DNA from 4 places in the Phytopseudomonas daroniae genome. Region 4 is predicted to be linked to each of the others. Evidence: predicted binding sites of a transcription regulator. Region 4 holds the regulator's gene; each other region holds the start of a gene.
The links. The regulator sigma-54, encoded in region 4, starts transcription at its own class of promoters, with help from an activator protein. The targets are predictions, from matches to a motif close to ANTGGCATNNANNTTGCTNT.
Positions count from the first base shown of each region.

Region 1: a site for sigma-54 is predicted at 2,793-2,812, ahead of DNK10_RS06055 (flagellar basal body rod protein FlgF). Genes of this name have one in related genera too.
Region 2: a site for sigma-54 is predicted at 1,570-1,589, ahead of glnA (glutamate--ammonia ligase). Genes of this name have one in related genera too.
Region 3: a site for sigma-54 is predicted at 4,403-4,422, ahead of nirB (nitrite reductase large subunit NirB). Genes of this name have one in related genera too.

Region 1 covers NZ_QJUJ01000002.1:204,480-211,705, forward strand. The annotation lists gene flgB (flagellar basal body rod protein FlgB) at 1-148, shown strand, start outside; gene flgC (flagellar basal body rod protein FlgC) at 160-603, shown strand; gene DNK10_RS06045 (flagellar hook assembly protein FlgD) at 620-1,321, shown strand; gene flgE (flagellar hook protein FlgE) at 1,345-2,664, shown strand; gene DNK10_RS06055 (flagellar basal body rod protein FlgF) at 2,861-3,601, shown strand; gene flgG (flagellar basal-body rod protein FlgG) at 3,648-4,433, shown strand; gene flgH (flagellar basal body L-ring protein FlgH) at 4,495-5,190, shown strand; gene DNK10_RS06070 (flagellar basal body P-ring protein FlgI) at 5,202-6,299, shown strand; gene flgJ (flagellar assembly peptidoglycan hydrolase FlgJ) at 6,312-7,226, shown strand, end outside.
Region 2 covers NZ_QJUJ01000001.1:772,407-779,632, forward strand. The annotation lists gene thiI (tRNA uracil 4-sulfurtransferase ThiI) at 1-1,352, opposite strand, end outside; gene glnA (glutamate--ammonia ligase) at 1,683-3,089, shown strand; gene DNK10_RS03680 (DUF4124 domain-containing protein) at 3,363-3,917, shown strand; gene DNK10_RS03685 (DUF4124 domain-containing protein) at 3,923-4,549, shown strand; gene glnL (nitrogen regulation protein NR(II)) at 4,997-6,082, shown strand; gene ntrC (nitrogen regulation protein NR(I)) at 6,079-7,226, shown strand, end outside.
Region 3 covers NZ_QJUJ01000001.1:846,155-853,380, reverse strand. The annotation lists gene DNK10_RS04050 (3-oxoacyl-ACP reductase) at 1-393, opposite strand, end outside; gene DNK10_RS04045 (acetyl-CoA C-acetyltransferase) at 551-1,828, shown strand; gene ada (bifunctional DNA-binding transcriptional regulator/O6-methylguanine-DNA methyltransferase Ada) at 1,882-2,925, opposite strand; gene DNK10_RS04035 (PA4780 family RIO1-like protein kinase) at 3,116-4,003, shown strand; gene DNK10_RS04030 (hypothetical protein) at 4,045-4,230, shown strand; gene nirB (nitrite reductase large subunit NirB) at 4,628-7,201, shown strand; gene nirD (nitrite reductase small subunit NirD) at 7,201-7,226, shown strand, end outside.
Region 4 covers NZ_QJUJ01000001.1:526,487-533,712, reverse strand. The annotation lists gene ptsN (PTS IIA-like nitrogen regulatory protein PtsN) at 1-180, opposite strand, end outside; gene hpf (ribosome hibernation-promoting factor, HPF/YfiA family) at 196-504, opposite strand; gene DNK10_RS02615 (RNA polymerase factor sigma-54) at 588-2,093, opposite strand; gene lptB (LPS export ABC transporter ATP-binding protein) at 2,267-2,992, opposite strand; gene lptA (lipopolysaccharide transport periplasmic protein LptA) at 2,995-3,537, opposite strand; gene lptC (LPS export ABC transporter periplasmic protein LptC) at 3,524-4,093, opposite strand; gene DNK10_RS02595 (KdsC family phosphatase) at 4,103-4,624, opposite strand; gene DNK10_RS02590 (KpsF/GutQ family sugar-phosphate isomerase) at 4,624-5,598, opposite strand; gene DNK10_RS02585 (ATP-binding cassette domain-containing protein) at 5,848-6,657, shown strand; gene mlaE (lipid asymmetry maintenance ABC transporter permease subunit MlaE) at 6,657-7,226, shown strand, end outside.

The DNA.
Region 1 (7,226 bases), on a different contig from region 4:
GCCGACTGCGCCATCGATCGACCAGAACACCGTCGATGCTCAGGTCGAGCAGGCCAATTACGCCGAGAACGCGGTGGCCTTCCAGGCCAGCTTCACGCTTCTCAACAGCAAATTCAAAGGGCTCGTCAGCGCCCTGCGTGGCGAATAAAGGAGCCCGATATGTCACTTACCAGCGTTTTCAACATCGCCGGATCCGCTATGAGTGCCCAGAGCACTCGTCTGAATACCATTTCCAGCAACATCGCCAACGCCGAAACGGTCTCCTCGAGCATCGACCAGACCTATCGGGCTCGTCATCCCGTGTTCGCCACCGTGTTTCAGCAGGCGCAGGGCGGCGAAAACGGTTCGTTGTTCGCTGATCAGGATCAGGCCGGCGCGGGTGTGCAGGTGCTGGGTATCGTCGAGGATCAGAGCAGTCTGATGCCACGCTACGAGCCGAATCACCCGGCCGCGGATGAAGCGGGCTACGTGTATTACCCCAACGTCAACGTGGTCGAGGAAATGGCGGACATGATCTCCGCCAGTCGTGCCTTCCAGACCAACGTGGAAATGATGAATACTGCCAAGCAGATGATGCAGCGTGTACTGACCTTGGGTCAGTGAGCCGGGAGTGGCATAAATGAGCACCATCAACACGTCTGAATCCATACTGTCCGGTCTTTCCGGCTCTAGCTCCAGTAGCAGTACGAGCAGCACCAGTAATTCCGAAAGTTCTCTCGGCGGAACGGAATTTCTGCAGTTGCTGGTTACTCAGCTCAACAACCAGAACCCGCTGGATCCCCAGAGCAATACCGAGTTCGTTGCCCAGCTTGCCCAGTTCAGTAGCGTCGAGAGTCTGCAGAATCTCAACGCTTCGATGGATACGATTCTGAGTAGCTTTCAATCGTCTCGAGCGTTGCAGGCATCAGCACTGGTGGGCCGCTCGGTACTGGTGGAAACGGATCAGGCTTTGGTCAGCGTGGACGAGAGCGGTGGCGGCTTATATGGCTCGCTTGTATTGCCTTCCACTAGCTCGAGCGTCTCCGTCGCGGTCTACGATGATTCCGGCTCGAAGGTTCGCACCATCAGCCTGGGGCAGCAAAGCGCAGGTACTGTCGAGTTTTCCTGGGATGGCACCGATGACGAGGGTAATGCGCTCGAGTCAGGCACCTATACCTTCAAAGCCAGCGCCACCCTTGATGGTACCGAAACAGCGCTTACCACATACCTGCCCGCTATCGTCAGTAGTGTAACGCTGGGGCAGGATACTGAGGAAATGACCCTCAATCTCGCAGGACTGGGCAGCATCGCGTTGTCGAAAGTCAAGATGATCGGCCAATAACCGGCTCGCCGGAGGAGTGATAGATGTCTTTCAATATCGGCTTGAGCGGTTTGAATGCCGCAAGCAAAAATTTGAGCGTCACCGGCAACAACATTGCCAACGTGGGTTCTACGGGCTTCAAGGCGTCACGCGCCGAGTTCGCGGATGTATACGCAACCTCTATGCTCGGTTCTGGCAGCAATGCCACCGGCAATGGTGTGGTCACGGCGGCTGTCGCTCAGCAATTTACCCAGGGCAATATCACATCCACGGGTAACAGCCTGGATCTGGCCATCAGTGGTAATGGTTTTTTCGTGCTAAGCGATGGCGGTTCCCGCGCCTATACCCGTAATGGTACGTTCCATGCCGATAAGGACGGTTATGTCGTCGACAGCTCGAATAATAAGCTGCAGGGTTATGGTATCGATGCCAATGGTGCAATCATCAATGGCGTGGTAACGGATCTGGTCATCGATGCCTCTAATCAGTTGCCTAATGCCACATCGTCGATCACCCAGAAAGTTGCGCTGAACTCGACGGCGTCAACGCCCACCACTACGCCTTTCGATCCCTCCGCAACCTCTAGCTACAATTGGTCTACTTCGGTCGATATCTACGATTCGCAAGGCAACTCCCACACGATGTCGCAGTACTTCGTCAAAAGCGATACTGACAGCAATTCCTGGACCATGTATGTCACCATCGATGGTCGTAATCCAGAAGATCCGACCAGCACCGTTCCTTACAATGCCACGGTCAACTTCGATGCTTCAGGAAATCTTGTCGGCACTACGTCAAACTCGACAGGGCTGACCAGCGATATTAACGGCGTATTCTCGTTGAACAACTGGGTGCCCGCGACCATCACCGATAGCACCACCAATCCGGTAACTTGGGGCACGAACGGAGCCGCCGCGAGCGCGACCGGGGTCGAGTTGGACATACGAGGCTCATCACAGACCAACACGGCCTTTGCCGTCAACACTCTGACACAGAACGGTTATACCACCGGTCAGCTCTCCGGACTCTCCATCGGTGCAGACGGCAGCATGTTCGCCACCTACACCAATGGCCAATCCAAGGTGATCGGCCAAGTCATTCTGGCCACGTTCGCCAACATGCAGGGGCTGACCCCGGTGGGCGGTACCAACTGGGTGGAGTCCTATGCTTCCGGTGAGCCGGTTATCGGCACGCCTGGTGCCGGCACCCTGGGTTCGTTGACGTCTGGAGCGTTGGAAGATTCCAATGTTGACCTGACTGCCGAGTTGGTCAACCTGATCGTTGCCCAACGCAATTATCAGGCGAATGCCAAGACTATCGAGACGGAAAGTACTCTCTCCCAGACGATTATCAACCTGCGTTGATAGGCGCGTCAGGGAGTTGTTGCCGCTAGCGGCAACAACTCGCCAAACGACAAATTACAGGCTCCTTCGGGAGCCTGTTCTGTTTTTATAAGCTCAATAAAATCATGTGCTTATCTATTTTTTAAGAAAATGGCACATGAATTGCTTTAACGCTCTTGTCAGAGTCGCGGGCGAGTTGCCCCACCTCGGAGGAAACATGGACAAGATGCTGTACGTCTCCATGACTGGTGCCCACAACAACACGTTGGCCCAGCGTGCCCACGCCAACAATCTGGCGAACATCTCCACCAGCGGTTTTCGCCGCGATTTCGAGCAAGCACGCTCGATGCCGATTTTTGGTGAAACCCAGCCTTCGCGCGTATTCGCCATGAGCGAGCGGCCAGGTACCGATTTCACACCAGGCTCCCTGCAGGAAACCGGACGTGATCTGGATGTCGCGATCGGCGGCAAGGGCTGGTTGGCAGTGCAGTCGCCCGATGGCACCGAGGCCTATGTGCGTACCGCGAGCCTGAATGTCGATGCCATGGGCATGCTGCGTACCGGCAACGGTATGCCGGTTATGGGCAATGCGGGGCCGATTGCCGTGCCGCCAGAGCAGAAGATCGAGATCGGTCAGGACGGCACCATCAGCATCCGCGCCCTGGGCGAAGCGCCCAACGTATTGGCCGAGGTCGATCGGTTGCGGCTGGTGAACCCTGATCTCAAGCAGATGCAGAAGGGCAGCGACGGCATGATCCGCTACACCGGCCAGCAGCCGCCGGAAGCCGACGCCACGGTGCAAATCACGTCAGGTTTTCTCGAATCCAGCAACGTCAATGCGGTCGAGGAAATGACCTCGATCCTGGCGCTGTCCCGGCAGTTCGAGCTGTCGGTCAAGATGATGCGTACTGCAGAAGACAATGACACCGCCATGGCGCGTGTCTTGCAGATGACCTGATAACCAACGCGCGGCGCCATGAATCCGGCGCCCGAGGAGAAACGCTATGCTTCCGGCACTTTGGGTCAGCAAGACCGGCCTGTCCGCTCAGGACATGAACCTGACGACCATTTCCAACAACCTGGCCAACGTATCCACCACGGGCTTCAAGCGTGATCGCGCCGAGTTCGAGGATCTGCTGTATCAGATTCGCCGGCAGCCCGGCGGTCAATCCAGCCAGGACAGTCAGTTGCCTTCCGGTTTGCAACTCGGCACCGGTGTGCGTGTTACCGGTACGCAGAAGATTTTTACTGCTGGCAGCCTGCAGACCACCGAGCAGCCACTGGACATGGCGATCAATGGTCGCGGTTTCTTTCAGGTGTTGATGCCCGACGGCACGGTGTCCTATAGCCGTGACGGCAGCTTCCACTTGAACTCGGATGGCCAGGTGGTCACCTCGCAAGGCTTCGCTCTGGAGCCTGCCATCGTGCTGCCGCCGGAGGTGCGCACCTTCACTGTGGGGGAGGACGGTACCGCGTCGGTGACCACCACCGGCAACCCGCAGCCGCAGATCGTCGGCAACATCCAGATCTCCGACTTCATCAACCCGGCAGGCCTGGAAGCGATCGGTAACAACCTGTTCCTGGAAACGGCTTCCAGTGGTGCGCCTCAGGTGGGCACTCCCGGCCTCAACGGCCTGGGTACCACCCTGCAGAACACCCTGGAGAACTCCAACGTCAGCGTCGTCGAGGAGATGGTCAACATGATCACCACCCAGCGCGCCTACGAGATGAACTCCAAGGTCATCTCCACCGCTGACCAGATGCTGTCCTTCATCACGCAGACCCTTTAATACCCCGGGGTAGGGCATGTGCCCGCCCCTCGATACGCCTGAACGCTGTGAGGTAGTGGTTATGAACCGCTTGGTGTGTGTGTTCTCGATTCTCGGCAGCGTAGTGCTGAGTGGCTGCGTGGCGCCTGCCGCCAGGCCTAACGATCCGTATTACGCGCCGGTGCTGCCGCGTACACCGCTGCCGGCTGCACAGAACAACGGCTCGATCTTCCAGTCGGGCTTCGAGAACAATCTGTATGGCGACCGCAAGGCTTTCCGCGTGGGGGATGTCATCACCATCACTCTCAACGAGAGCACCCAGGCCAGCAAGAACGCCAGTTCGCAGATGTCCAAGGACAGCAGCGCCAATATCGGCCTGACGTCGCTGTTTGGCGGTGGCGTATCGGCGAGCAATCCGTTGACAGGCAATCCCATGAGCCTCGGCGCCCAGTACAGTGGCTCGCGTGATACTCAGGGTTCCGGTCAAGCCGGGCAGAGCAACAGCCTGACCGGCTCGATCACCGTGACCGTCGCTGAAGTGTTGCCCAATGGCTTGCTGGTGGTACGCGGTGAGAAGTGGATGACCCTCAATACCGGTGACGAGCTGGTGCGAATTGCAGGTCTGGTTCGCTCTGACGACGTTGCTCGCGACAACTCTGTGGCCTCGACCCGTATCGCCGATGCACGCATCACCTATTCCGGTACTGGCGCATTCGCCGATGCCAGCCAGCCGGGATGGCTGGATCGCTTTTTCATCAGCCCGCTGTGGCCGTTCTGAGGCTCATGATCATGCGTAAATGGATCGTCACTATCGCCGCCTTGCTGCTGGCCTCGACCGCTCAAGCCGAGCGGCTCAAGGATCTGGCCAGTATTCAGGGTGTGCGTAGTAACCAGTTGATCGGTTACGGTTTGGTCGTGGGCCTCAACGGCAGCGGTGACCAGACCACCCAGACGCCCTTCACCGTGCAGACCTTCAACAACATGATGGCGCAGTTCGGTATCAAGGTGCCGGAAGGCGGCAACGTGCAGCTCAAGAACGTCGCCGCGGTGTCGATCCATGCCGATCTGCCTCCTTTCGCCAAACCGGGGCAAACCATCGACATCACCATTTCTTCCATCGGTAACGCCAAGAGCCTGCGTGGTGGCAGCCTGCTGATGACGCCTCTCAAGGGCATCGACGGCAATGTCTATGCGATTGCCCAAGGCAACCTGGTGGTCGGTGGTTTCGATGCCAGTGGCGCCGATGGGTCGCGCATCACCGTCAACGTGCCGTCGGCCGGTCGCATCCCCGGTGGTGCCACGGTCGAGCGGCCGGTGCCGAGCGGCTTCGATCAGGGCAACACCCTGACGCTGAACCTCAATCGTCCGGATTTCACCACCGCCAAGAATATCGTCGACCACATCAACGAGCTGCTCGGCCCAGGCGTGGCCCAGGCACTCGATGGCGGTTCGATTCGCGTCAGCGCGCCGCTCGACCCTAGCCAGCGTGTCGACTATCTGTCGATTCTGGAAAACCTCGAGGTCGAAGTGGGCCAGGCGGTGGCCAAGGTCATCATCAACTCGCGTACCGGCACCATCGTGATTGGCCAGAACGTGCGTGTGCAGCCCGCCGCCGTGACCCACGGCAGCCTGACGGTGACCATCACCGAAGACCCGATCGTCAGCCAGCCAGGCGCGCTGTCCGGTGGGCAGACCGCCGTGGTACCACGTTCGCGCGTTGGCATCGACGAAGAAATGAAGCCGATGTTCAAGTTCGGCCCCGGTACCACCCTGGACGAGATCGTGCGTGCGGTGAACCAGGTGGGCGCTGCGCCTTCCGATTTGATGGCCATCCTGGAGGCGCTCAAGCAAGCCGGCGCTCTGCAGGCCGACCTGATCGTGATTTAAAAGGAACGAGACATGGATACTCGACTCTCGGCCGCCGGCACCAGCACTCTCGATAGCGGCGCCTACACCGATCTCAACCGCCTCAACCAGTTCAAGGTCGGCGGCGACAGCGAGCAGAATATTCGCAAGGTCGCGCAGGAGTTCGAGTCGCTGTTCCTCAATGAAATGCTCAAGACCATGCGCTCGGCCAACGAAGTGTTCGGCGAAGGCAACTTCATGAACAGCAATGAGGCCAAGACCTATCAGGAGATGTACGACCAGCAGTTGTCCGTGACCATGGCCGGCAACAAGAACGGTATCGGGCTGGCGGACGTGATGGCGCGGCAGATGTCGAAGATGCGCAATGTCAGCGAGCGGCCCAATCCGTTCGCCCAGGTCGATGCGCCCGTGCCCGCCGCGCCGAGTAAGCCGCTGGCCCGAAACGGAGAAACCACAGCGATTGTTCCGGTCGAGAAGTCCCAGGGTTCGGCTGACAATGAGCGCAACGACATGGCCTTGCTCAACCAGCGACGTCTGTCGCTGCCGGGCAAACTGGCCCAGCGGATCCAGGCCGGTATCGTGCCGGGCGCCGAGGCGGTCACGGCCGCTACGGCTGCAGGCACGCCAGCGGGTGAAGCGGTCGGCAAGCCGCTGGTCAAGGGTGACTGGCTGCCCGCCAAAGCCTATGCAGCGCCGGCTGAGCGCAGCCTGAACATCAATGGCAGCGAAGAAGTTGCCAGTCGCACGACGTTCAAGTCGGCCAAGGAGTTCATGGAGACCATGCTGCCGATGGCCGAGAAAGCGGCGGCCAAGCTGGGCGTCGACCCTCGCTATCTGGTCGCCCAGGCCGCGCTGGAAACCGGCTGGGGCAAGTCGATCATCAAGCAGGGCGATGGCAGCAGCAGCCACAACCTGTTCGGCATCAAGACCCATAACAGCTGGAGCGGC
Region 2 (7,226 bases), 250 kb from region 4:
CGGCTCGCATCCAGCTCCTTGAAACGGTTGTTCAGTGCGTAGAACGGCATGGCCTGTACGTCGACGCCAGGCAGTTGCAGCGGCTCGTCCTCGACCAGATCCGGGTGACGGATATCGATGACCACATGGCTGGGCAGTGCCTCGGCCAGTTCCTCGACCTGAATGTCCTGGCCCAGCTCTTCGATCACTCGGTCGATCGGCAGCAGGCGCGCCCGCTCCAGCGCTCGTTCGAGCACCGCCATGTCGAACTGCTCTTCTTCATGGACGACGCGATGCGGCTTGGCCTTGGTAGTCGGGTTCACCGAGATCACGCCGCAGTATTCTGGCATGTGCCGGGCGAAGTCGGCGGTACCGATCGCCTCGGCGGTGTCGATGATGTCCTGCTTGTGGCTGGCGATCAGCGGGCGCAGCACCAGCTTGTCGGTGACCGAATCGATCACCGAAAGGTTCGGCAAGGTCTGGCTGGATACCTGGCTGATCGCTTCACCGGTCACCAGGGCATCGATCTGCAGGCGCTCGGCCAGTCGGCTGGCGACGCGCAGCATCATGCGCTTGAGGGTCACGCCCATGTAGCTGTTGTCGACCTTGCCGAGAATCTCGCCGAGCACTTCCTCGAACGGCACACTGATGAACAGCACACGGTGCGAGCGGCCGTACTTCTGCCACAGATAATGGGCGACTTCCATCACGCCCAGTTCGTGGGCACGGCCGCCGAGGTTGAAGAAACAGAAATGGGTCATCAGGCCGCGACGCATGATCTGGTAGGCGGCGACAGTGGAGTCGAAGCCGCCGCTCATCAGCACCAGGGTCTGCTCCAGCGAGCCCAGCGGATAACCGCCCAGCCCCGGATGCTGGTGATGAATGACGAACAGGCGCTGGTCGCGGATCTCGATGCGTACTTCGATCTCTGGCTTCTTCAGATCGATACCCGCAGCGCCGCACTGCTGGCGCAACTGGCTGCCGACATGACGCTCGACATCGATAGAGGAGAAAGAATGCCGGCCACCGCGCTTGCAGCGCACCGAAAAGATCTTGCCCGGCAGCAGGTCACCGTAATGAAGCTTGCACTTTTCGACGATATCGTCGAAGTCGCCCAGCGGGTATTCGTCGATCTGCAGAAAATGCACGATGCCCGGCACACAGCTCAGGCGTTCGATGATTTCCTGCAGACACCTGGGCTCGGTGACCTCGGTCTTCACTTCCAGATTGTCCCAGACACCGGTCACCTGCAGTTGCGGATCGAGATCACGCGTGACTGCACGGATGTTCTTGGCCAACTGCCGGATGAAGTTCTTGCGAACCGGCGGGCTCTTGATGGTGATTTCCGGGAAGACTTTGACGATCAGTTTCATGGGAGCAAATGTCGGGCACCAGGGCCTGAAAAACAGGGGCGCGGATTATAGCGGAAATTGCTCAAGCTTTGATCAAAAATCCTCAAACAATCCGCGAGCGCACCAAAAAAGAACACAACTCTGCTATTACGCACCAATAAGGAGCCACGACGAACCATGTCGATGCACCGACACCCGCGTCAGCGCTGGTTTTCAGGGCACGATCCCATCACGGGGCACTGGCATGCAAATTGCTCCCTTGTGAGGCAGGGTGTCCTGGCAGACCATCTTGCCCGGCGTCACGAACTCAAAGAAGGGTCAATAGAAGACCCTATCCACCTGGAGGACAACATGTCTAAGGCTGTTCAACTGATCAAAGAACACGACGTGAAGTGGGTTGACCTGCGCTTCACCGACACCAAGGGCAAGCAGCACCACGTGACCATGCCGGCCCGTGATGCCCTGGACGACGAATTCTTCGAAGTCGGCAAGATGTTCGACGGTTCCTCCATCCATGGCTGGAAAGGCATCGAAGCCTCCGACATGATCCTGCTGCCGGACGACAGCACTGCCGTTCTCGACCCGTTCACCGAAGAGCCGACCCTGATCCTGGTCTGCGACATCATCGAGCCGAGCACCATGCAAGGCTACGACCGCGACCCGCGCTCCATCGCCCGTCGCGCCGAGGAATACCTGAAGAGCACCGGTATCGGTGACACCGTATTCGTTGGCCCGGAGCCTGAGTTCTTCATCTTCGACGAAGTGAAGTTCAAGTCCGACATCTCCGGTTCCATGTTCAAGATCTACTCCGAACAAGGCTCCTGGAACACCGACGCCGACATCGAAGGCGGCAACAAGGGCCACCGCCCAGCCGTCAAAGGCGGTTATTTCCCGGTTCCGCCGTGCGACCACGACCACGAAATCCGTACTGCCATGTGTAATGCCATGGAAGAAATGGGCCTGGTCATCGAAGTTCACCACCACGAAGTGGCGACTGCCGGTCAGAACGAAATCGGCGTGAAGTTCAACACCCTGGTGGCCAAGGCCGACGAAACCCAGACCCTGAAGTACTGCGTGCACAACGTGGCCGATGCCTACGGCAAAACCGCCACTTTCATGCCGAAGCCGCTGTATGGCGACAACGGTTCGGGCATGCACGTACACATCTCGGTTTCCAAAGACGGCAAGAACACCTTCGCAGGCGAAGGCTATGCCGGCCTGTCCGAGACAGCCCTGTACTTCATCGGCGGCATCATCAAGCACGGCAAGGCCCTGAACGGCTTCACCAACCCGTCGACCAACTCGTACAAGCGCCTGGTTCCGGGCTTCGAAGCACCGGTCATGCTGGCCTACTCGGCTCGCAACCGCTCTGCCTCGATCCGTATCCCGTACGTTTCCAGCCCGAAAGCCCGCCGCATCGAAGCACGCTTCCCGGATCCCTCTGCCAACCCATACCTGGCCTTCGCAGCACTGCTGATGGCTGGTCTGGACGGTATCCAGAACAAGATCCACCCTGGCGATGCAGCGGACAAGAACCTGTACGACCTGCCGCCGGAAGAAGGCAAGCTGATCCCGCAGGTTTGCGGCAGCCTGAAAGAAGCCCTGGAAGAGCTGGACAAGGGCCGTGCGTTCCTGACCAAGGGCGGCGTATTCTCCGACGACTTCATCGATGCCTACATCGAGCTGAAATCGGAAGAAGAAATCAAAGTGCGCACCTTCGTACACCCGCTGGAATACGACCTGTACTACAGCGTCTAAGCCGAAACCCGGATTACGCCTTCGGCTAATCCAGGCTACGCTACCTGCGCCGCGCACACGGCGGCACGAGAAAACCTCCCCGGTTTTGCCGGGGAGGTTTTTTTTATGGCCTGCCGCCATCTCTGGCGGCCACGTCATGAGCTGTTTCGGCGCGACATTTGAATCATGCCCGGCCATTTTTATGGGCAAGTGCAAATCCTCGGCGCAGCGTGCTTGCCAGCGCGCCGCGGCGGTGCAAGGCTATCGACATCACCTAGATGGGAGACCGGCCCAATGCGCCGTACGCTCGCTTGCCTGCTGCTGATACTGGCCCTGCCAGTCAGCGCACAGATCTACAAGTACACCGATGCCAACGGCAACACGGTGTTCACCAATCAGCCACCGGATGGCGTCGAAGCCGAGAACGTCGAGCTGAAGCAGACCAATACCGTGGAGCCGCCAGCGACGCCCACTGCCCCTGACCCCGCGAGCCAGACGCAAGGCGAAGCAGCCCAGGCACCCTATAGCGTGCTGGAGCTACGGGATCTGCCCAGCGAAGAAGCGCTGCGCGCCAACAACGGCACCTTCTCCGTGGGCGTGACCATCGAGCCACGCCTGAGCCCCGGCCATAGCCTACGCCTGTTGCTGGATGGCAAACCCTATGGTTCGCCCAGCAACGTACCGCGCCTGCAATTGAACGAGGTCGACCGCGGCGAGCACAGCCTGGCCGTTGTCGTCATGCAGGGCGAGCAGGTGATTCAGCAAAGCGACACACGCACCTTTACAGTGCAACGCGTCAATACCAGCAGCCCTGCCCTGCGCCCGCCACCACCACGGCCGAGCAAATGATCGCCATGCGCACCCTGCTTTTCAGTCTGCTGCTGATCGCCCTGCCAAGTCTTGCCCAGGTTTATACCTATGTGGATGCAGAGGGGAATCGGGTCTTCACCGACAGCCCTCGTGACGGCAACGCCAAACAGTTGCAGATAATGCCCTCCAACCGCATCGAGCCACCACCAGCGCGTAGCGCCGAGCCGGCGACGCCACCCATGCAAAGCATGCCGCTGCTGGGTTACGAGCTGCTGAGGATCACCATTCCGCAACCGGACGCGACCATCCGCGACAACGCCGGCAACCTGATCGTCACCGCCAGCAGTGACCCGGCGCTGCACCCAGGCCACAGCTATCGCCTGCTGCTGGACGGCCAGCCGGTCGGCACCGCCGGGCGCAGCCCGGTGTTCCCATTGGAGAATATCGATCGCGGCACTCATCAGATCGCCGTGGAAATCATCACCGAGGGCGGCATCATCGTCGAACGCACGCCCAGCCAGCCCTTCCACATGGTACGCATCTCCCTGGCGCAGAAACGCCTGGCCCGCCCCTGCAAGAAGGACGATTACGGCGTGCGACCGGAATGCCCGCTCAAGGACAAGCCCAAGGAAGAAGACAAAGGCATCATCAGTATTCTTCCCTTCCTGTAACCCCCCACGCCCGATCAGCGCCGCGCCCCTGCTGCACGAGGCACGGCGCTGACACCAGCCCGCGCCTCGTCGCCAAAGCAATTCGCACCAAAAAGGTGCGATACGGCGCACTGATTTCTATACTCGTCCCAAATTGGCACACAGCGGTTTTCATCGTTGCGCCGAAAAGTTGCCAAATCCGGCCTATTGCGCCTTTGCGCGCGTCTTTAGAGGGCTTTGGTTTGCTTCTTGCATTTTCTCCCGCACTGCCGGATGGCCCGAGGTGCGCCTCGTTTGCCATGCCAACCGGCCCTTCTGCTGCAGAACACCGCACGAGGAACGACTTTTGGCTGGCCCACACACGCAACGAGACACAGCACGCTGCGCCCCGCTGCCGGACGACCATAGCCTTGTCGCGGCACGCCTCACCCGGGGACACGCCACGACCAGAGCGGCGGAGCCTGCCCAATGATCATCAATGACTCCCTGCACCGCCTGCTACTCGACAACCTGACCACGGCCACGCTGCTGCTCAATGCCGATCTGCGCCTGGAGTACATGAACCCTGCCGCTGAAATGCTCCTGGCGGTCAGCGGTCAACGCAGCCACGGTCAGTTCATCAGCGAGCTGTTCACGGAAAGCCGCGAAGCCCTGGCCGCTCTACGCCAGGCAGTGGCCGAGGCCCACCCGTTCAACAAACGCGAGGCGGTGCTGACCACCCAGACCGGACAGAGTCTGACCGTCGACTACGCCGTCACCCCGGTGCTCAGCCGCGGCGAAACCATGTTGCTGCTCGAAGTGCATCCTCGTGATCGCTTGCTGCGCATCACCAAGGAAGAAGCCCAGTTATCCAAGCAGGAAACCACCAAGCTACTGGTGCGCGGCCTGGCTCACGAGATCAAGAATCCACTCGGAGGTATCCGTGGCGCGGCCCAGTTGCTGGCCCGCGAGCTACCGGAAGAAAGCCTCAAGGATTACACCAACGTCATCATCGAAGAATCGGATCGCTTGCGTAATCTGGTCGATCGCATGCTCGGCTCCAACAAGCTGCCGTCCCTGGCGATCACCAACGTGCACGAGGTGCTGGAGCGCGTCGCCAGCCTGGTCGAAGCCGAGAGCCAGGGCAGCATCCTGCTGGTGCGCGACTACGACCCGAGCATTCCGGATCTGGTCATCGACCGTGAACAGATGATCCAGGCCGTGCTCAATATCGTGCGTAACGCCATGCAGGCGATCGGCGCCAAACCCGAGCTGCGACCCGGGCGCATCACCCTGCGCACGCGCACCTTGCGGCAGTTCACCATCGGCTACGTTCGCCACCGTCTGGTGACCAAGATCGAGATCATCGACAACGGCCCGGGCATCGCGCCGGAACTGCAGGAAACCATCTTCTATCCCATGGTCAGCGGGCGTGCCGACGGCACCGGCCTGGGCCTGGCGATCACCCAGAACATCATCAGTCAGCATCAAGGCCTGATCGAATGCGAGAGCCATCCTGGCAACACCGTGTTCTCGATCTTTCTGCCGCTGGAACAAGGAGCAACTCCGACATGAGCCGCAGTGAAACCGTATGGATCGTTGACGACGACCGCTCCATCCGCTGGGTACTGGAAAAAGCCCTGCAACAGGAAGGCATGAGCACCCAGAGCTTCGACAGCGCCGACGGTGTACTCGGCCGCCTTACCCGCCAGCAGCCTGACGTGATCATCTCCGACATTCGCATGCCCGGCTCCAGCGGCCTGGAGCTGCTGGCCAGAATCCGCGAGATGCACCCGCGCCTGCCGGTGATCATCATGACCGCCCATTCGGATCTGGACAGCGCCGTGGCGTCTTACCAGGGCGGTGCCTTCGAATACCTGCCCAAGCCCTTCGACGTCGACGAGGCGGTATCGCTGGTCAAGCGTGCCAACCAGCACGCCAAGGAGCAGCAGGGCCTGCACGTGCCGGTGGTACAAGCGCGCACCCCGGAAATCATCGGCGAAGCGCCGGCGATGCAGGAGGTGTTCCGCGCCATCGGCCGGCTCTCGCATTCCAACATCACTGTTTTAATCAACGGTGAGTCCGGTACCGGCAAGGAGCTGGTCGCTCATGCCCTGCACCGCCACAGTCCGCGAGCGGCATCACCGTTCATAGCGCTGAACATGGCGGCGATTCCCAAGGATCTGATGGAATCCGAGCTGTTCGGCCACGAGAAAGGCGCCTTCACCGGCGCGGCCAACCAGCGCCGCGGACGCTTCGAGCAGGCCGACGGCGGCACCCTGTTCCTCGACGAGATCGGCGACATGCCGGCCGACACCCAGACCCGCCTGCTGCGCGTGCTGGCCGACGGCGAATTCTATCGGGTTGGCGGGCACACGCCGGTGAAGGTGGATGTGCGCATCATCGCCGCCACCCACCAGAACCTGGAAAGCCTGGTGACGGCCGGCAAGTTTCGCGAAGACCTGTTTCACCGCCTCAACGTCATCCGCATCCATATTCCGCGCCTGTCCGATCGCCGCGAAGACATCCCGACCCTGGCCCGCCACTTCCTCAGCCGCGCCGCCACCGAACTGGCGGTCGAGCCCAAGCTGTTGAAGAGCGAAACCGAGGATTACCTGCAGCAACTACCGTGGCCGGGCAACGTGCGCCAGTTGGAGAACACGTGCCGCTGGATCACGGTGATGGCCTCAGGGCGCGAAGTGCATGTCGACGACCTGCC
Region 3 (7,226 bases), 320 kb from region 4:
CGGTGCGCGGCCGAGCACGACGACGTGCGGGCAGCGGTCGAGGCCTTTGAAGGCTGGCTGGAAGAACTGACGCAGGGCGTCCAGCTCCTCGAAGCGGCTCAGGCTGCTGGCATCGAACACCAGGCCCTTGAGCTTGGGGCCGTGCTCGGCTGTCCAGCGTGGCAGGCCGAGCTGGTCATCGCGGGCGGAGAAATGTTCGTCGGTCAGACGGGTGGCGAAGCTCGCCACTGTTGCGCCCAGCTCGCCGTCACCGCCGATCAGCAATGCGCCTTCCAGGGGCCGGTTGCGGCCCGCCACCCAGCGTTCCAGGGGCAGCGGTGCGGGCAGGCCGAGCGCGCCGACCAGGCGGCGTCCGGTTGGCGTATTGGCGAAGTTGAGGTAGCGATCGGACATGGAACAGACTCCAGGGCTGAAACTCAAAGGTATTGACCACTGTACGCCATCGCTCGTTTCATGCATCGACAGGGTGACGCCAGCAGCCGGTTGAGCAGCCAATGCGGCGATCAACCGCGTTAAAGTACCGAGCCATACTACCCGCAAGGAGCCGTATATGAGCCTGCCGCGCCGGGTCGCCATCGTTGGCGGCAACCGCATTCCCTTCGCCCGCTCCAATAGCGTGTATGCCACCGCAAGTAATCAGGCCATGCTCACCAGTGCCCTGGAAGGCCTGATCGAGCGCTACAACCTGCATGGCGAGCGCCTCGGCGAGGTGGTCGCGGGCGCCGTGCTCAAGCACTCGCGGGATTTCAACCTGACCCGAGAATGTGTGCTCGGCTCGCGCCTGTCGCCCCAGACGCCGGCCTACGACCTGCAGCAAGCTTGCGGTACTGGGCTGGAGGCCGCGTTGCTGGTCGCCAACAAGATCGCCCTGGGGCAGATAGAAAGCGGCATCGCCGGTGGCGTGGACACCACCTCGGATGCACCGATTGGCGTCAATGAGGGGTTGCGCAAGATCCTGTTACAAGCCAATCGCAGCAAGCGTACCGGCGACAAGATCAAGGCGCTGTTGCAGATACGTCCGCGGCACCTGGCGCCGTCGCTGCCACGCAATGGTGAGCCGCGCACCGGTTTGTCCATGGGCCAGCATTGCGAGCTGATGGCGCAGCACTGGGCCATCCCCCGTGACGAACAGGATCAGTTGGCGGTGGAGAGCCATCGCAAACTCGCTGCCGCCTATGCCGAAGGCTGGCAGGACGATCTGCTCACTCCGTTTCTCGGCCTGACTCGCGACGAGAACCTGCGTCCCGATATCGACCTGGCCAAGCTGGCCACCCTCAAGCCGGTGTTCGAGCGCGGCGAACGCGGCACCTTGACCGCCGCCAACTCGACGCCGCTGACCGATGGTGCGTCCCTGGTGCTGCTCGCCAGCGAAGAGTGGGCCAAGGCCCGCGGCTTGCCGATTCTTGCCTACTGGCGCGATGGCGAGGCGGCGGCGGTGGACTTCGTCAAAGGCAACGAGGGTCTGCTGATGGCGCCGGTGTATGCCGTGCCCCGGCTCTTGGCGCGTAACGGCCTGACCCTGCAGGACTTCGACTATTACGAAATTCATGAAGCCTTCGCTGCCCAGGTGCTCTGTACCCTCAAGGCCTGGGAGGACGCCGACTATTGCCGCACGCGGCTGGGGCTGGAGCAGCCGCTGGGCACCATCGACAGGGCCAGGCTCAACATCAAGGGCAGCTCGCTGGCCGCCGGCCATCCGTTCGCCGCCACCGGCGGGCGGATCGTCGCCAACCTGGCCAAGCTGCTATCCGTTGCGGGCGAGGGTCGCGGGTTGATCTCCATCTGCGCCGCTGGCGGCCAGGGCGTTACCGCGATTCTTGAGCGGTGACTCGTAGGGTGGAACCCGCTTCATCGTTCCACCAATGGCCCCTAGGTACAGGATCAATCTTCGAGGCTGGTCGTCCCGGCTTCGGCCTTGAGCAATGCCGCCTTGCGCGCCACGCCCCAACGGTAGCCGCCCAGGCTGCCGTCGGCTGCGGTGACGCGATGACAGGGCACCAGCAGGCCCAGGGGATTGCTGGCGCAGGCTCGGGCGATGGCTCGTGGGTGGCTGCCGAGAGTGGCGGCCAGTTGTCCGTAAGTGCGCGTCTGCCCCATGGGGATGGTTCGCAGGGCCTGCCATACTCGTTGCTGAAACGCCGTGCCACGTAGATCCAGCGGCAGGTTGGCTGCGCGAGTCGGCTCCTCGATCTGCGTCAGCACCTCATGCAACCAATCCTGCAGCACCGCGTCATTGCGTTGCAACGTCGCTGCCGGGAAGCGCTGGCGCAGCTCCGTTTCCACCGCCGCTTCGGACTCGCCGAACAGCAAGGCGCACAGGCCGTTGTCGCTGCTCGCCAGCAGCAGGTAGCCGAGCGCGCAGGGGGCAACGGCGATGCGCAGCATTTCTCCCGCAGCGCCCTGACGTCTTCTGGCCGGACTCAATCCGTCTGTTTGTTCGTAGAGCGCTCGTGTGCCGGAATAACCGCTGGCCAGCGCTGCATCGAGCACCGAGTCTGCCTGGGGTAGTGCCTGTTCCAGGCGCTCACGCTGACGGGTGCTGACCCAGACCTTTGGCGTCATCCCGGTGCGCGCCTTGAAGGCCCTTGCCAAATGCGAGGGCGACAGACCGATGCGCGCGGCAAGCCGATCCAGGGTCAGTGGCTTGTCGGTTTCGTCGAGCAGGCGGCAGGCTGCGGTAACCAGTGCATCGAGCTGTTCGGCCGGGCTGGGGCCTTGGGGTGTGCAGCGTTTGCAGGGGCGATAGCCCGCCGCTTCGGCTGCCGCGCTATCCGCGTGGAAACTGACGTTCTCGCGGCGCGGCCGGCGGGCCGGGCAACTGGGGCGGCAATAGATGCCGGTCGAACGCACGGCGAAGACGAAGTGACCATCCTGCGTGGCGTCGCGGTCGCACACGGCCTGCCAGCAACCTGTCTGATCGAGCATGGTCAACTCCTGGGATGGGTGGTTCGCGTTTAGACGATGGAAAGATTGTCGGCTCTGATCGAGCCATAGCCAATCCGAATCGCGCTTTTGAAGCGACGAACGCGGTGAATTACGGCAGAGACTGGGCGCTGCCTCAGGATTGCCGTATAAAAGGGCCGCATAGGCCACTGAGGAACAACGATAAAAGCTGATGAAGACGCCAAAACGCATTGAGCCCTTGGTCGAGGACGGCCTGGTGGACGAGGTGATTCGCCCTTTGATGAGCGGCAAGGAAGCAGCGGTCTATGTCGTGCGTTGCGGTAACGAGTTGCGCTGCGCCAAGGTCTACAAGGAGGCCAACAAGCGTGGTTTCCGCCAGGCCGCCGAGTATCAGGAAGGTCGCAAGGTACGCAACAGCCGTGACGCACGGGCCATGGCCAAAGGCTCCAAATATGGTCGCAAAGGCCAGGAAGACGCCTGGCAGAATGCCGAGGTGGCGGCCCTGTTTCGCCTGGCCAATGCCGGGGTTCGGGTGCCCAAACCCTACGACTTTCTCGAAGGTGTGCTGCTCATGGAGCTGGTCACCGACGGCGAGGGTGGTGTGGCGCCGCGGCTCAACGACGTCGACCTGCACCCCGAGGACGCCCGCGAATTCCATGCTTTCATGATCGACGAGATCGTCAAGATGCTCTGCGCCGGCCTGGTGCATGGCGACCTGTCGGAATTCAACGTGCTGCTCGGCCCCGAAGGCCCGGTGATCATCGATCTGCCCCAGGCGGTGGACGCGGCGGGCAACAACCACGCGTTCAAGATGCTCGAACGTGACGTCGGCAACATGGCCGCCTATTTCGGCCAGTTCGCGCCGGAGCTCAGGTTCAGCAAGTACGCCAAGGAAATGTGGGCGCTGTACGAGGACGGCAAGCTGACCCCCGATAGCGTGCTGACCGGCGAGTTCGACGACCCCGAGGAAGATGCCGACGTCGATGCGGTGATGCGCGAGATCAAGGCCGCCCTGGCCGATGAAGCGCGTCGTCAGGCAGTGCTCAACGCCGAGGACGAACCCAAGGATCAGGAACCGCCGCCACCCTGGGAGCGCTAGGAACCTGTTCACGATCTGCCCGCATCGCCTGCAGATGTTTCATGTACGACCGCAAAAAGGCGGAAGCAGACGTAGGGTGGATGACGCTCTTTTCATCCACCATCGCGATTGCAGAGCGGTGGACGGATAAAGCGTCGTCCACCCTACGACAGGCCGCTTCCGCCTTGTCGCATCTTACGGTCAACGCTTGGCTCTGGCTGGTGAGCGTGAACGGATTCTATGCCTGATCGATCAGAGCCACATGCTGCCGTGTTGGGAATTGCGGTATGCCCCGAAACGGTGATTTGAGGGGCGATATGCTTCATTTTGGTTCGCTGCATTCCTGTATTTCATGCTGCGTATCTTCTATTCGCCTGCCTGAAAGCCTCGCCACTCCTGCGCTCTAGCGTTTATCCAGGCGTTGGCATGCAACCTGCTATCCATTCTGCGTGACCTGCCATAACCCTGCAGGTGCCCTGGCCGCTTCGGCTGCTGGGGCGATGAGCCTGGGCAGCGTAGCCCGCCATCCACCCAAAACTACATGACTGAATCCAAGGCAAAGACGCCTGAAGCTGCTAGCAGCTCCAGGCGTCTTTTTTTTGCGTTGCAGAAACCCGTGATAGCGCAGCAGACAGAGGGCAGGCTATGAACTCCATCGTCACATCGATCAAGCGCGAGAGCCTGATCGTCATCGGCAACGGCATGGTCGGCCACCACTGTGTGGAACAGTTGATCGCCAGCGGCGCCCTGCAGCGCTATCAGGTGCACGTGTATGGCGAAGAGCGCCAGCGCGCTTATGACCGCGTGCACCTGTCCGAGTATTTCTCCGGCAAGGACGCCGAAGCCCTGGCCCTTGGCGAGCCTGACCTGTACGCCCGTCATGGCGTGCACCTGCACTTGGGCGAACAGGTGCTGGAGATCGACCGTGAGGCCCAGGAGGTCGTCACCGCCCACGGCCGCCGCCACTACGACCGCCTGGTGCTGGCCACCGGTTCCTACCCTTTCGTACCGCCGATTCCTGGCGCCGAGGGCAATTCGCGCCTGGTCTACCGTACTCTGGACGATCTCGATGGTATTCGCGCCGCAGCAGCCAGCGCCCGGCGTGGCGTGGTGGTCGGCGGCGGCTTGCTCGGCCTGGAAGCGGCCAACGCCCTCAAGTCCCTTGGCCTGGAAGCCCACGTGGTGGAGTTCGCACCACGGCTGATGCCAGTGCAGTTGGATGCCGACGGTGGCGACGCGCTGCGGGCGCGCATCGAGGCCCTTGGTGTGGGCGTGCACCTGTCGCGCGCCACCCAGGAGATCGTCATCGGTGAGGAATACGCCTACCGCATGAAATTCAGCGATGGCGCTGATGGTAAATGTGAGTATCTGGAAACCGACCTGATCGTGTTTTCCGCCGGTATTCGCCCGCAGGACGCCCTTGGCCGCGCCGCCGGCCTGGAGATAGCGCCGCGCGGTGGCGTGGTGGTCGATAACGATTGCCGTACCAGCGACCCGGCGATCTTCGCCATCGGCGAATGCGCATCCTGGAATGGCATGGTCTTCGGCCTGGTCGCGCCGGGCTACTCGATGGCCCGCAATGTCGCCGCGCTGCTTGCGGGTCAGGCCCATGAACAGTTCACCGGCGCCGACATGTCGACCAAGCTCAAGCTGCTTGGCGTCGACGTCGGCTCCATCGGCGATGCCCACGCCGCCACGCCAGGTGCCAAGAGCTACCGCTACATCGACGAAGCCAATGCCAGCTACCGCCGCCTGGTGGTCTCGGCGGATGGCCAGCACGTCATCGGCGCGGTGCTGGTCGGCGACAACAGTTACTACGACACCCTGCTGCAGTACGCCCAGAACGGCATCAAGCTACCCCAGGATCCGTCCAGCCTGATCCTGCCGCTCTCCGACGGCGCGCCGACCCTGGGCGCCGATGCGCTGCCGGACAGCGCGACCATCTGTTCCTGCCACAACGTCAGCAAGGGCGCGGTGTGCTGCCAGGTCGACGCCGGCATCACCGATCTCGGCGAGCTGAAGGCCATCACCAAGGCCGGTAGCGGTTGCGGTGGCTGCAGCGCCTTGCTCAAGCAGGTCTTCGAGCATGAGCTGAGCGCCCGTGGCGTGGCGGTGGACAAGAGCCTCTGCGAGCACTTCGCCCACACCCGCCAGGAGCTGTACGGCATCGTCCGGGTGGAAGGCATCCTCAGTTTCGAAGAGCTGCTGGCCCGTCATGGTCGTGGCCACACCGGCTGCGATATCTGCAAACCGGCAGTCGGTTCGATCCTCGCCTCGTGCTGGAACCAGCCGATCACCGATCCGCTGCTGATTCCGCTGCAGGACACCAACGACACCTTCATGGCCAACATGCAGAAGAACGGCACCTACTCGGTGGTACCGCGTATTCCCGGCGGCGAGATCACCCCGGACGGGCTGATCTCCATCGGTGCGGTGGCGAAGAAATACGATCTCTACACCAAGATCACCGGCGGCCAGCGTATCGACCTGTTCGGTGCGCAACTGCACGAACTGCCGGAGATCTGGAGCGAGCTGATCGCTGCCGGCTTCGAGACCGGGCATGCCTACGGCAAGTCGCTGCGCACCGTGAAGTCCTGCGTGGGCAGCACCTGGTGCCGCTACGGTGTGCAGGACAGCGTCGGCATGGCGCTGCGTCTGGAGGATCGCTACAAGGGCCTGCGCTCGCCGCACAAGATCAAGTTCGCGGTCAGCGGCTGCACCCGTGAGTGCGCCGAGGCGCAGAGCAAGGACATTGGCGTGATCGCCACCGACAAGGGCTGGAACCTGTATGTGTGTGGCAACGGCGGCATGCGCCCACGGCACGCCGAGTTGTTCGCCACCGACCTGGATGACGCGGCGCTGATCCGCACCATCGACCGTGTGCTGATGTTCTACGTACGCACCGCCGACAAGCTGCAGCGTACCTCGGTGTGGCGCGAGTCCCTGGAAGGTGGCCTGGATTACCTCAAGGCGGTGATCCTCGACGACAGCCTGGGCCTGGGCAATGAGCTGGAAGCGCAGATGCAGCTGGTGGTCGACCGTTACGAATGCGAGTGGGCCGGCGCCCTCAAGGATCCGGAGAAGCTCAAGCGCTTCCGCACCTTCGTCAACGACAAGCGCGCCGATCCGGACATCCACTTCGTCAAGGAGCGTGGCCAGCGCCGTCCGCTTTCCGCCAGTGAGTTACACCTGATCCCCGTTACCGAGGAGGTGCTCTGATGAGCCAGTCCAACGCCGTGCGTGC
Region 4 (7,226 bases):
GAAGCCGGTCGAGCCGAGCTTTTCCCGGGCGATCAGGCTTTCATAGATGGTCTGGCCATCGAGATCGGGCAGGTCGCGCGCGATCACGGCGGCTATCTGTTCGAGTACGCGTTTTTTACTGCCGCCCGGCACGTTCACGAGGGAACGGCCGGGGGTCAGGATATTTTCAAGTCGGATCATAGGAGAAGGACGAGGTCAGCGGGCCATTGCGCCCTGCTGGCGGTCGAGCTGTTTTTCCTTGTGCTTGATGAGTTGGCGGTCGAGTTTGTCGGTCAGTAGATCGATGGCTGCGTACATGTCGTCATGTTCGGCATTGGCCACCACTTCGCCTCCGGCGATATGCAAGGTAGCTTCGACTTTCTGCTTGAGCTTTTCGACCTCCAGGATGACCTGCACATTGGTGATCTTGTCGAAGTGTCGCTCGAGACGCCCGAGCTTTTCTTCGATGTAGCTGCGTAGTGCGTCTGTCACATCCAGCTGGTGTCCACTGATGTTGACTTGCATACCGCTTCTCCTTGTTGCCGTGTGTGAGTGGCAGGCTTTCAAACCTGCCGCAGGAACACTGGGGGCTTTGCTACAAGGGCACCTTACATCAGTCGCTTGCGTTCGCTCGAAGGCGCTATACCGAGCGATTCACGGTACTTGGCGACTGTGCGGCGCGCCACTTGAATGCCCTGTGCTTCCAGTAGACCAGCGATCTTGCTATCGCTCAATGGCTTTTTCGCATTTTCCGCAGCGACCAGTTTCTTGATGATCGCGCGGATCGCGGTGGACGAACATTCGCCGCCTTCGGAGGTGCTGACGTGGCTGGAGAAGAAGTATTTCAGCTCGTAAATGCCACGCGGCGTGTGCATGTATTTCTGCGTGGTGACGCGTGAAATGGTCGATTCGTGCATGCCTACCGCTTCAGCGATGTCGTGCAGCACCAGAGGCTTCATGGCTTCATCGCCGTAGTCGAGGAAGCCACGCTGATGCTCGACGATCTGCGTCGCAACCTTCATCAGGGTCTCGTTGCGGCTCTGCAGGCTCTTGATGAACCAGCGCGCTTCCTGCAGCTGGTTACGCATGAAGGTGTTGTCGGCGCTGGAATCGGCACGTTTGACGAAACCTGCATACTGCGCATTGACGCGCAGGCGCGGCATGGCTTCCTGATTGAGCTCCACCAGCCAGCGGTCGTTGTGCTTGCGCACGATCACGTCAGGTACCACGTACTCGGGCTCGCTGGATTCGATCTGCGAACCGGGGCGTGGGTTGAGGCTCTGGATCAGTTCGATGATCGGACGCAGCTCATCTTCCTTGAGCTTCATGCGGCGCATCAGTTGGCTGTAGTCGCGGCTGCCGAGCAGATCGAGATAATCGCTCGTCAGGCGTTGGGCTTCGCTCAGCCAGGGCGTGTTGGTCGGCAGTTGGCGCAGTTGCAGAAGCAGGCATTCGCGCAGGTCGCGGGCCGCGATGCCGGACGGCTCGAATTGCTGGATGCGATGCAGCACGGCTTCGACTTCGTCGAGCTCGACATCGAGTTCGGGGTCGAAGGCGTCGGTGATTTCCTCGAGGGTTTCTTCGAGGTAGCCCTGGCCGTTGATGCAGTCGATCAGCGTGACGGCGATCAGGCGATCCTTGTCGGACATCGGTGCCAGGTTGAGTTGCCAGAGCATGTGGCTCTGCAGGCTTTCCCCGGCAGAGGTGCGAGTGGTGAAGTCCCACTCGTCATCATCATTGCTCGGCAGGCTGCTGGCGCTGGTCTGGTAGACATCTTCCCAGGCGGTATCGACAGGTAGTTCGTTGGGAATGCGCTCGCCCCATTCGCCTTCTTCCAGGTTGTCGACGGTCTGTGTGTTTTCCTGGAAGGTCGGTTCCTGAAATTTCTCTTCCTGGGTGGCGCTCGCAGTGGCACTTTCCGCGCCGTCGGCCATGGGATCCGAGTCGAAGTCGTCGCCTTCTTCCTGACGCTCGAGCATCGGGTTGGACTCCAGCGCCTCCTGGATCTCCTGTTGCAGATCCAGGGTCGACAGTTGGAGCAGGCGAATGGCTTGTTGCAGCTGCGGTGTCATCGTCAGCTGCTGGCCCATTTTCAGGACTAGCGATGGTTTCATTGCAGACCTTATCCGGCGTCTGTGCGCGATCCACGACAGGGCGCCAAAGCGCCACTAGGAAGCAAATTATATGCCTGAATCAGAGTGCTTTGCCTAGGGCCTGTTACCATTTCATTGCAGCAATGCCGTGAGGGTAACAGGCTCATGGGTGCGCTCATCGATGGGGGAATCCATCACAGGCGGAATTCGTGGCCCAGATAGACTTCCTTGACCACCTGGTTGGCCAGAATGGCAGCGGAGTCACCTTCGGCGATCAGTTGACCGTCGCTGACGATATAGGCGGTTTCGCAGATATCCAGGGTTTCGCGTACGTTGTGGTCGGTGATCAGCACGCCAATGCCTTTGGCCTTGAGGTGATGAATGATCTGTTTGATGTCGCCGACCGAGATCGGGTCGACACCGGCGAAAGGCTCGTCGAGAAGGATGAATTTCGGCGAGGTGGCCAGGGCGCGGGCGATTTCCACGCGGCGGCGCTCACCGCCCGACAGGCTCATGCCCAGGTTGTCGCGGATATGGGTGATGTGGAATTCCTGCAGCAGGCTGTCCAGCTCCTGCAGGCGCTGCGCGCGGTTCAGATCCTTGCGCGTTTCCAGGATCGCCATGATGTTGTCGGACACGCTGAGCTTGCGGAAGATCGACGCTTCCTGGGGCAGGTAGCCGATACCGGCGCGAGCGCGGCCATGCATGGGCTGGTGGCTGACGTCGAGGTCGTCGATCAGCACGCGCCCCTGGTCGGCCCGAACGAGGCCGACGATCATGTAGAAGCAGGTGGTCTTGCCGGCGCCGTTCGGGCCGAGCAGGCCGACGATCTGCCCGCTTTCGATACTCAGGCTGACGTCGCGAACGACCTGACGATCTTTATAGCTTTTGGCCAGGTGCTGGGCTTTCAGGGTGGCCATCGTTATTGGCCCTGCCCATCGGCGGGTCTATTCTTCGGCTGGATCACCATGTCGATGCGCGGACGCGGGGTCGACACATTGGTGCCCGTGGCACGGCCCGCGTTGACGATCTGGCGCTGGGTGTCATAGACGATCTTCTCGCCTTCGAAGGTGTTGCCTTCCTGAACGACCTTGGCCTGATCGATCAGTATGATGCGCTCATTGGCCGCAAAGTACTGGATGGTCAGCCCATAAGCCTTGACGATCTGCTTGTCGACCGAGGGTTTCTGTTCGTAATAGGCAGGCTTGCCCACCGACGTGAACACGTCGACATCACCCTGCGCGTTCTGGGTGATGGTGACGGTATCGCCAGTGATTTTCATGGTGCCCTGAGTGATGACGACGTCGCCGCGGTACACCGCTACGCCTTGTCTGTCGTCCAGCTCAGCACTGTCGGCCTGCACGCGGATCGGTTGATCGCGGTCGCTCGGCAGAGCCCAGGCGCTTGCGCTTCCTAGCGTTGCGCCGAGGCTGAGAAGTAGGGGGAGGGTTTTAACGAACCTCATGCTGGCCTCTTACGTTGGACTGCAGGAGCATCCTGCCGTCATTCAAGTACGCTTTCATTCCTTGTGCCGTGGTCACCCCGTTGGCCGCGTCGATTCTAACGGCTTGCTGGGTCTGCGCATATTCCTTCTGTGGGAATACGGTCAGGCGGCTGGTGGTGAGTATAGTGGTGCGACCTTTGTCATCCGTGCGTTCCACACGCACCTGGTCGATCAGTTCGACCTCGTCACCATCGGGGCCGACTTCACCGCGAGCGCTACGTACCTTCCAGGGAAAGTCGGTGCCGCGGAACAGGTTCATGCGGGGCTCGGTCAGCAGGGTGACGTCGGTACTCTGCACGTGTTCGAGCAGATCGCTGGTCATGTCGCTCTGCACTTTGCCATCGGGCAGGTACTGTACGCTGTGGGCGTTGATCGCGTAGAAGTCGATGGGGTTGTCCGGGCCGCTATGCTGCGGGCTGCTGGAGAAACTGTCCGGGTTGATGTTCCAGTAGCCGGCGGCGGCCAGCAGCAGGGCACCAAGGGTCAGCAGGGCGGGTGTGATGAATTTGCGCAGCATCGGCAGGCCCTAGAGGTAGGCGGATTGGGCGGCTTCGAGAGTGCCCTGGCCGCGCATGATCAGTTCGCAGAATTCGCGGGCCGCACCTTCACCGCCGCGCGCCTGAGTGACGCCATGGGCATGCTCGCGTACGAAACCGTTGCCACTGGCTACCGCCATGCCCAGGCCGACTCGGCGAATCACCGGCAGATCCGGCAGGTCATCGCCCAGGTAAGCCACTTGTTCGTAGCTCAGGCCAAGTTCGGCGAGCAGTTCGTCGAGCACGTCGAGTTTGTCTTCGCGGCCCTGGTACAGGTGCTGGATACCCAGGTTCTGTGCACGGCGCTCGACCACGGGCGTCTTGCGGCCGCTGATGATGGCGGTGCGTACGCCCGAGTTGATCAGCATCTTGATGCCCTGACCGTCCAGGGTATTGAAGGTCTTGAACTCGCTGCCGTCGACGAGAAAGTACAGCTTGCCGTCGGTGAGTACGCCGTCGACATCGAAGATGGCCAGTTTGATTGCGCGCGTGCGCTGCAGCAGGTCGCTCATCACATCACCCCCGCGCGCAACAGGTCGCCAAGGTTGAAGGCACCTACCGGGCGCCCGCTGGTGTCCACCACGACCAGTGCACTGATCTTGTTGTCTTCCATTATCTTCAGGGCCTCGGCGGCGAGCATGTCGGCACGGGCGGTTTTGCCGTGCGGGGTCATGACGTCGTCGATGCGTGCATCACGCACGTCGACGCCTTTATCCAGAGCGCGGCGCAGATCGCCGTCGGTGAAGATCCCGGCGAGCCGGCCATCGGCTTCCAGTACGGCGGTCATGCCCAGGCCTTTCTGGGTCATTTCCAGCAGTGCATCGCGCAGGCTGGTGCCGCGCCTGACCTGAGGCAGGCTGTCGCCCGTGTGCATGACATTCTCGACCTTGAGCAGCAGGCGCCGACCCAGAGCGCCACCTGGATGGGAGAAGGCGAAATCTTCGGCGGTGAAGCCACGAGCTTCCAGCAGCGCGATGGCCAGAGCGTCGCCCAGTACCAGTGAAGCGGTAGTGGAGGAGGTCGGCGCCAGATTGAGCGGGCAGGCTTCCTTGGCTACGCGGGTGTCGAGGTTCACTTCGGCAGCCTTGGACAGCGGCGACTCCGGGTTGCCGGTCATGCTGATCAGGGTGATGCCGAGGCGTTTGATCAACGGCAGCAGGGTGACGATCTCTGCCGTGGAACCCGAGTTGGACAGGGCGAGTACCACGTCGTCACGGGTGATCATGCCCATGTCGCCGTGGCTGGCTTCTGCAGGGTGCACGAAAAAAGCAGTGGTGCCGGTGCTGGCCAGGGTGGCGGCGATCTTGTTGCCGATATGCCCGGATTTGCCCATGCCGACCACGACCACGCGGCCCTTGCTGGCCAGGATCAACTCGCAAGCCTTGACGAAATTGGCGTCGATACGGGGCAACAGCTCTTGTACCGCCTCGATTTCGAGGCGGATGGTGCGTTGGGCGGAATCAATCAGGTCGCGGGTCTGGTTCATGCTTGGCTTGGACTGCTGGACGAAAAAGACGGGGATTATAACGGGAAAGACTACAGGACTCATCATCCATGGCGCCGAGGTGAAACGGCAAAGCTGTCACAAGCCTGAACGGTCAGGGTGCTCGGCTTTGGCGGGTAATGAGGCAAATGCTATAGTCCGCAGCCATTTTTGGCTCGTATGGCCGATCGCCGTGCCCTTATCCCGATGCAGGGCATCTGATTAGGCAAGGCAGTACGTAATGGAGTTCCGATGAGCGCCGAAAATCAGTACGCGGTCGAGCTTAAGAACGTAAGTTTTCAGCGCGGCGAGCGGCACATCTTCAAGAACGTCGATATACGCATCCCGAGGGGCAAGGTCACCGGGATCATGGGCCCCTCCGGCTGTGGCAAGACCACGCTGTTACGGCTGATCGCCGCCGAGTTGCGGCCAAGCGCGGGCGAAATCCACGTCAACGGCCTGAACCTACCCGATCTGTCGCGCAGCGAGCTGTTCGACATGCGCAAGCAGATGGGCGTGCTGTTCCAGAGCGGTGCGTTGTTCACCGACCTCGACGTGTTCGAAAACGTGGCATTTCCGCTACGCGTGCATACGCAACTGCCCGAAGAAATGATTCGTGACATTGTTCTGATGAAGCTGCAAGCGGTTGGCTTGCGTGGCGCCATCGAGTTGATGCCCGATGAACTCTCCGGTGGTATGAAGCGGCGTGTGGCGCTGGCCCGGGCAATCGCCCTGGATCCGCAGATACTCATGTATGACGAGCCGTTCGTCGGGCAGGATCCCATCGCCATGGGCGTGCTGGTGCGCTTGATTCGTTTGCTCAACGATGCCCTGGGCATTACCAGTATCGTGGTGTCTCACGATCTGGCGGAGACGGCGAGCATCGCCGATTACATCTATGTCGTCGGTGACAGTCAGGTTCTGGGCCAGGGAACGCCGGCCGAGCTGCGTGACTCCGAAAATCCACAGGTGCGTCAGTTCATGCAGGGCACGCCGGACGGGCCGGTTCCTTTTCATTTTCAAGCGCCGAGCTACCGCGACGATCTACTGGGGGGGCGCTGATGCGCAGGACATCTTCACTCGAACGCGTGCGCCTGTTCGGGCGTGCGGGTATCGACGTGGTCGCCACGCTGGGGCGTTCGACGGTCTTTCTGCTGCGCGCACTGTTCGGGCGTGGCACATCGGGCCATTCGCTGCAGCTTTTGATCAAACAGCTGTATTCGGTGGGCGTGCTGTCCCTGGCGATCATCGTGGTTTCCGGCCTGTTCATCGGCATGGTGCTGTCGCTGCAGGGCTTCAGCATTCTCGCCAAATACGGCTCCGAGCAGGCGGTGGGGCAGATGGTCGCCCTGACCTTGTTGCGTGAACTGGGGCCGGTGGTCACCGCACTACTGTTCGCCGGCCGTGCCGGCTCGGCGTTGACTGCCGAGATCGGCAACATGAAATCAACCGAGCAGTTGTCGAGCCTGGCGATGATCGGCGTCGACCCGCTCAAGCACATCGTCGCGCCGCGTCTGTGGGCCGGTTTCATTTCCATGCCACTGCTGACGATGATCTTCAGCGTGGTCGGTATCTGGGGCGGCGCGATGGTCGCCATCGACTGGCTGGGCGTTTACGAAGGCTCGTTCTGG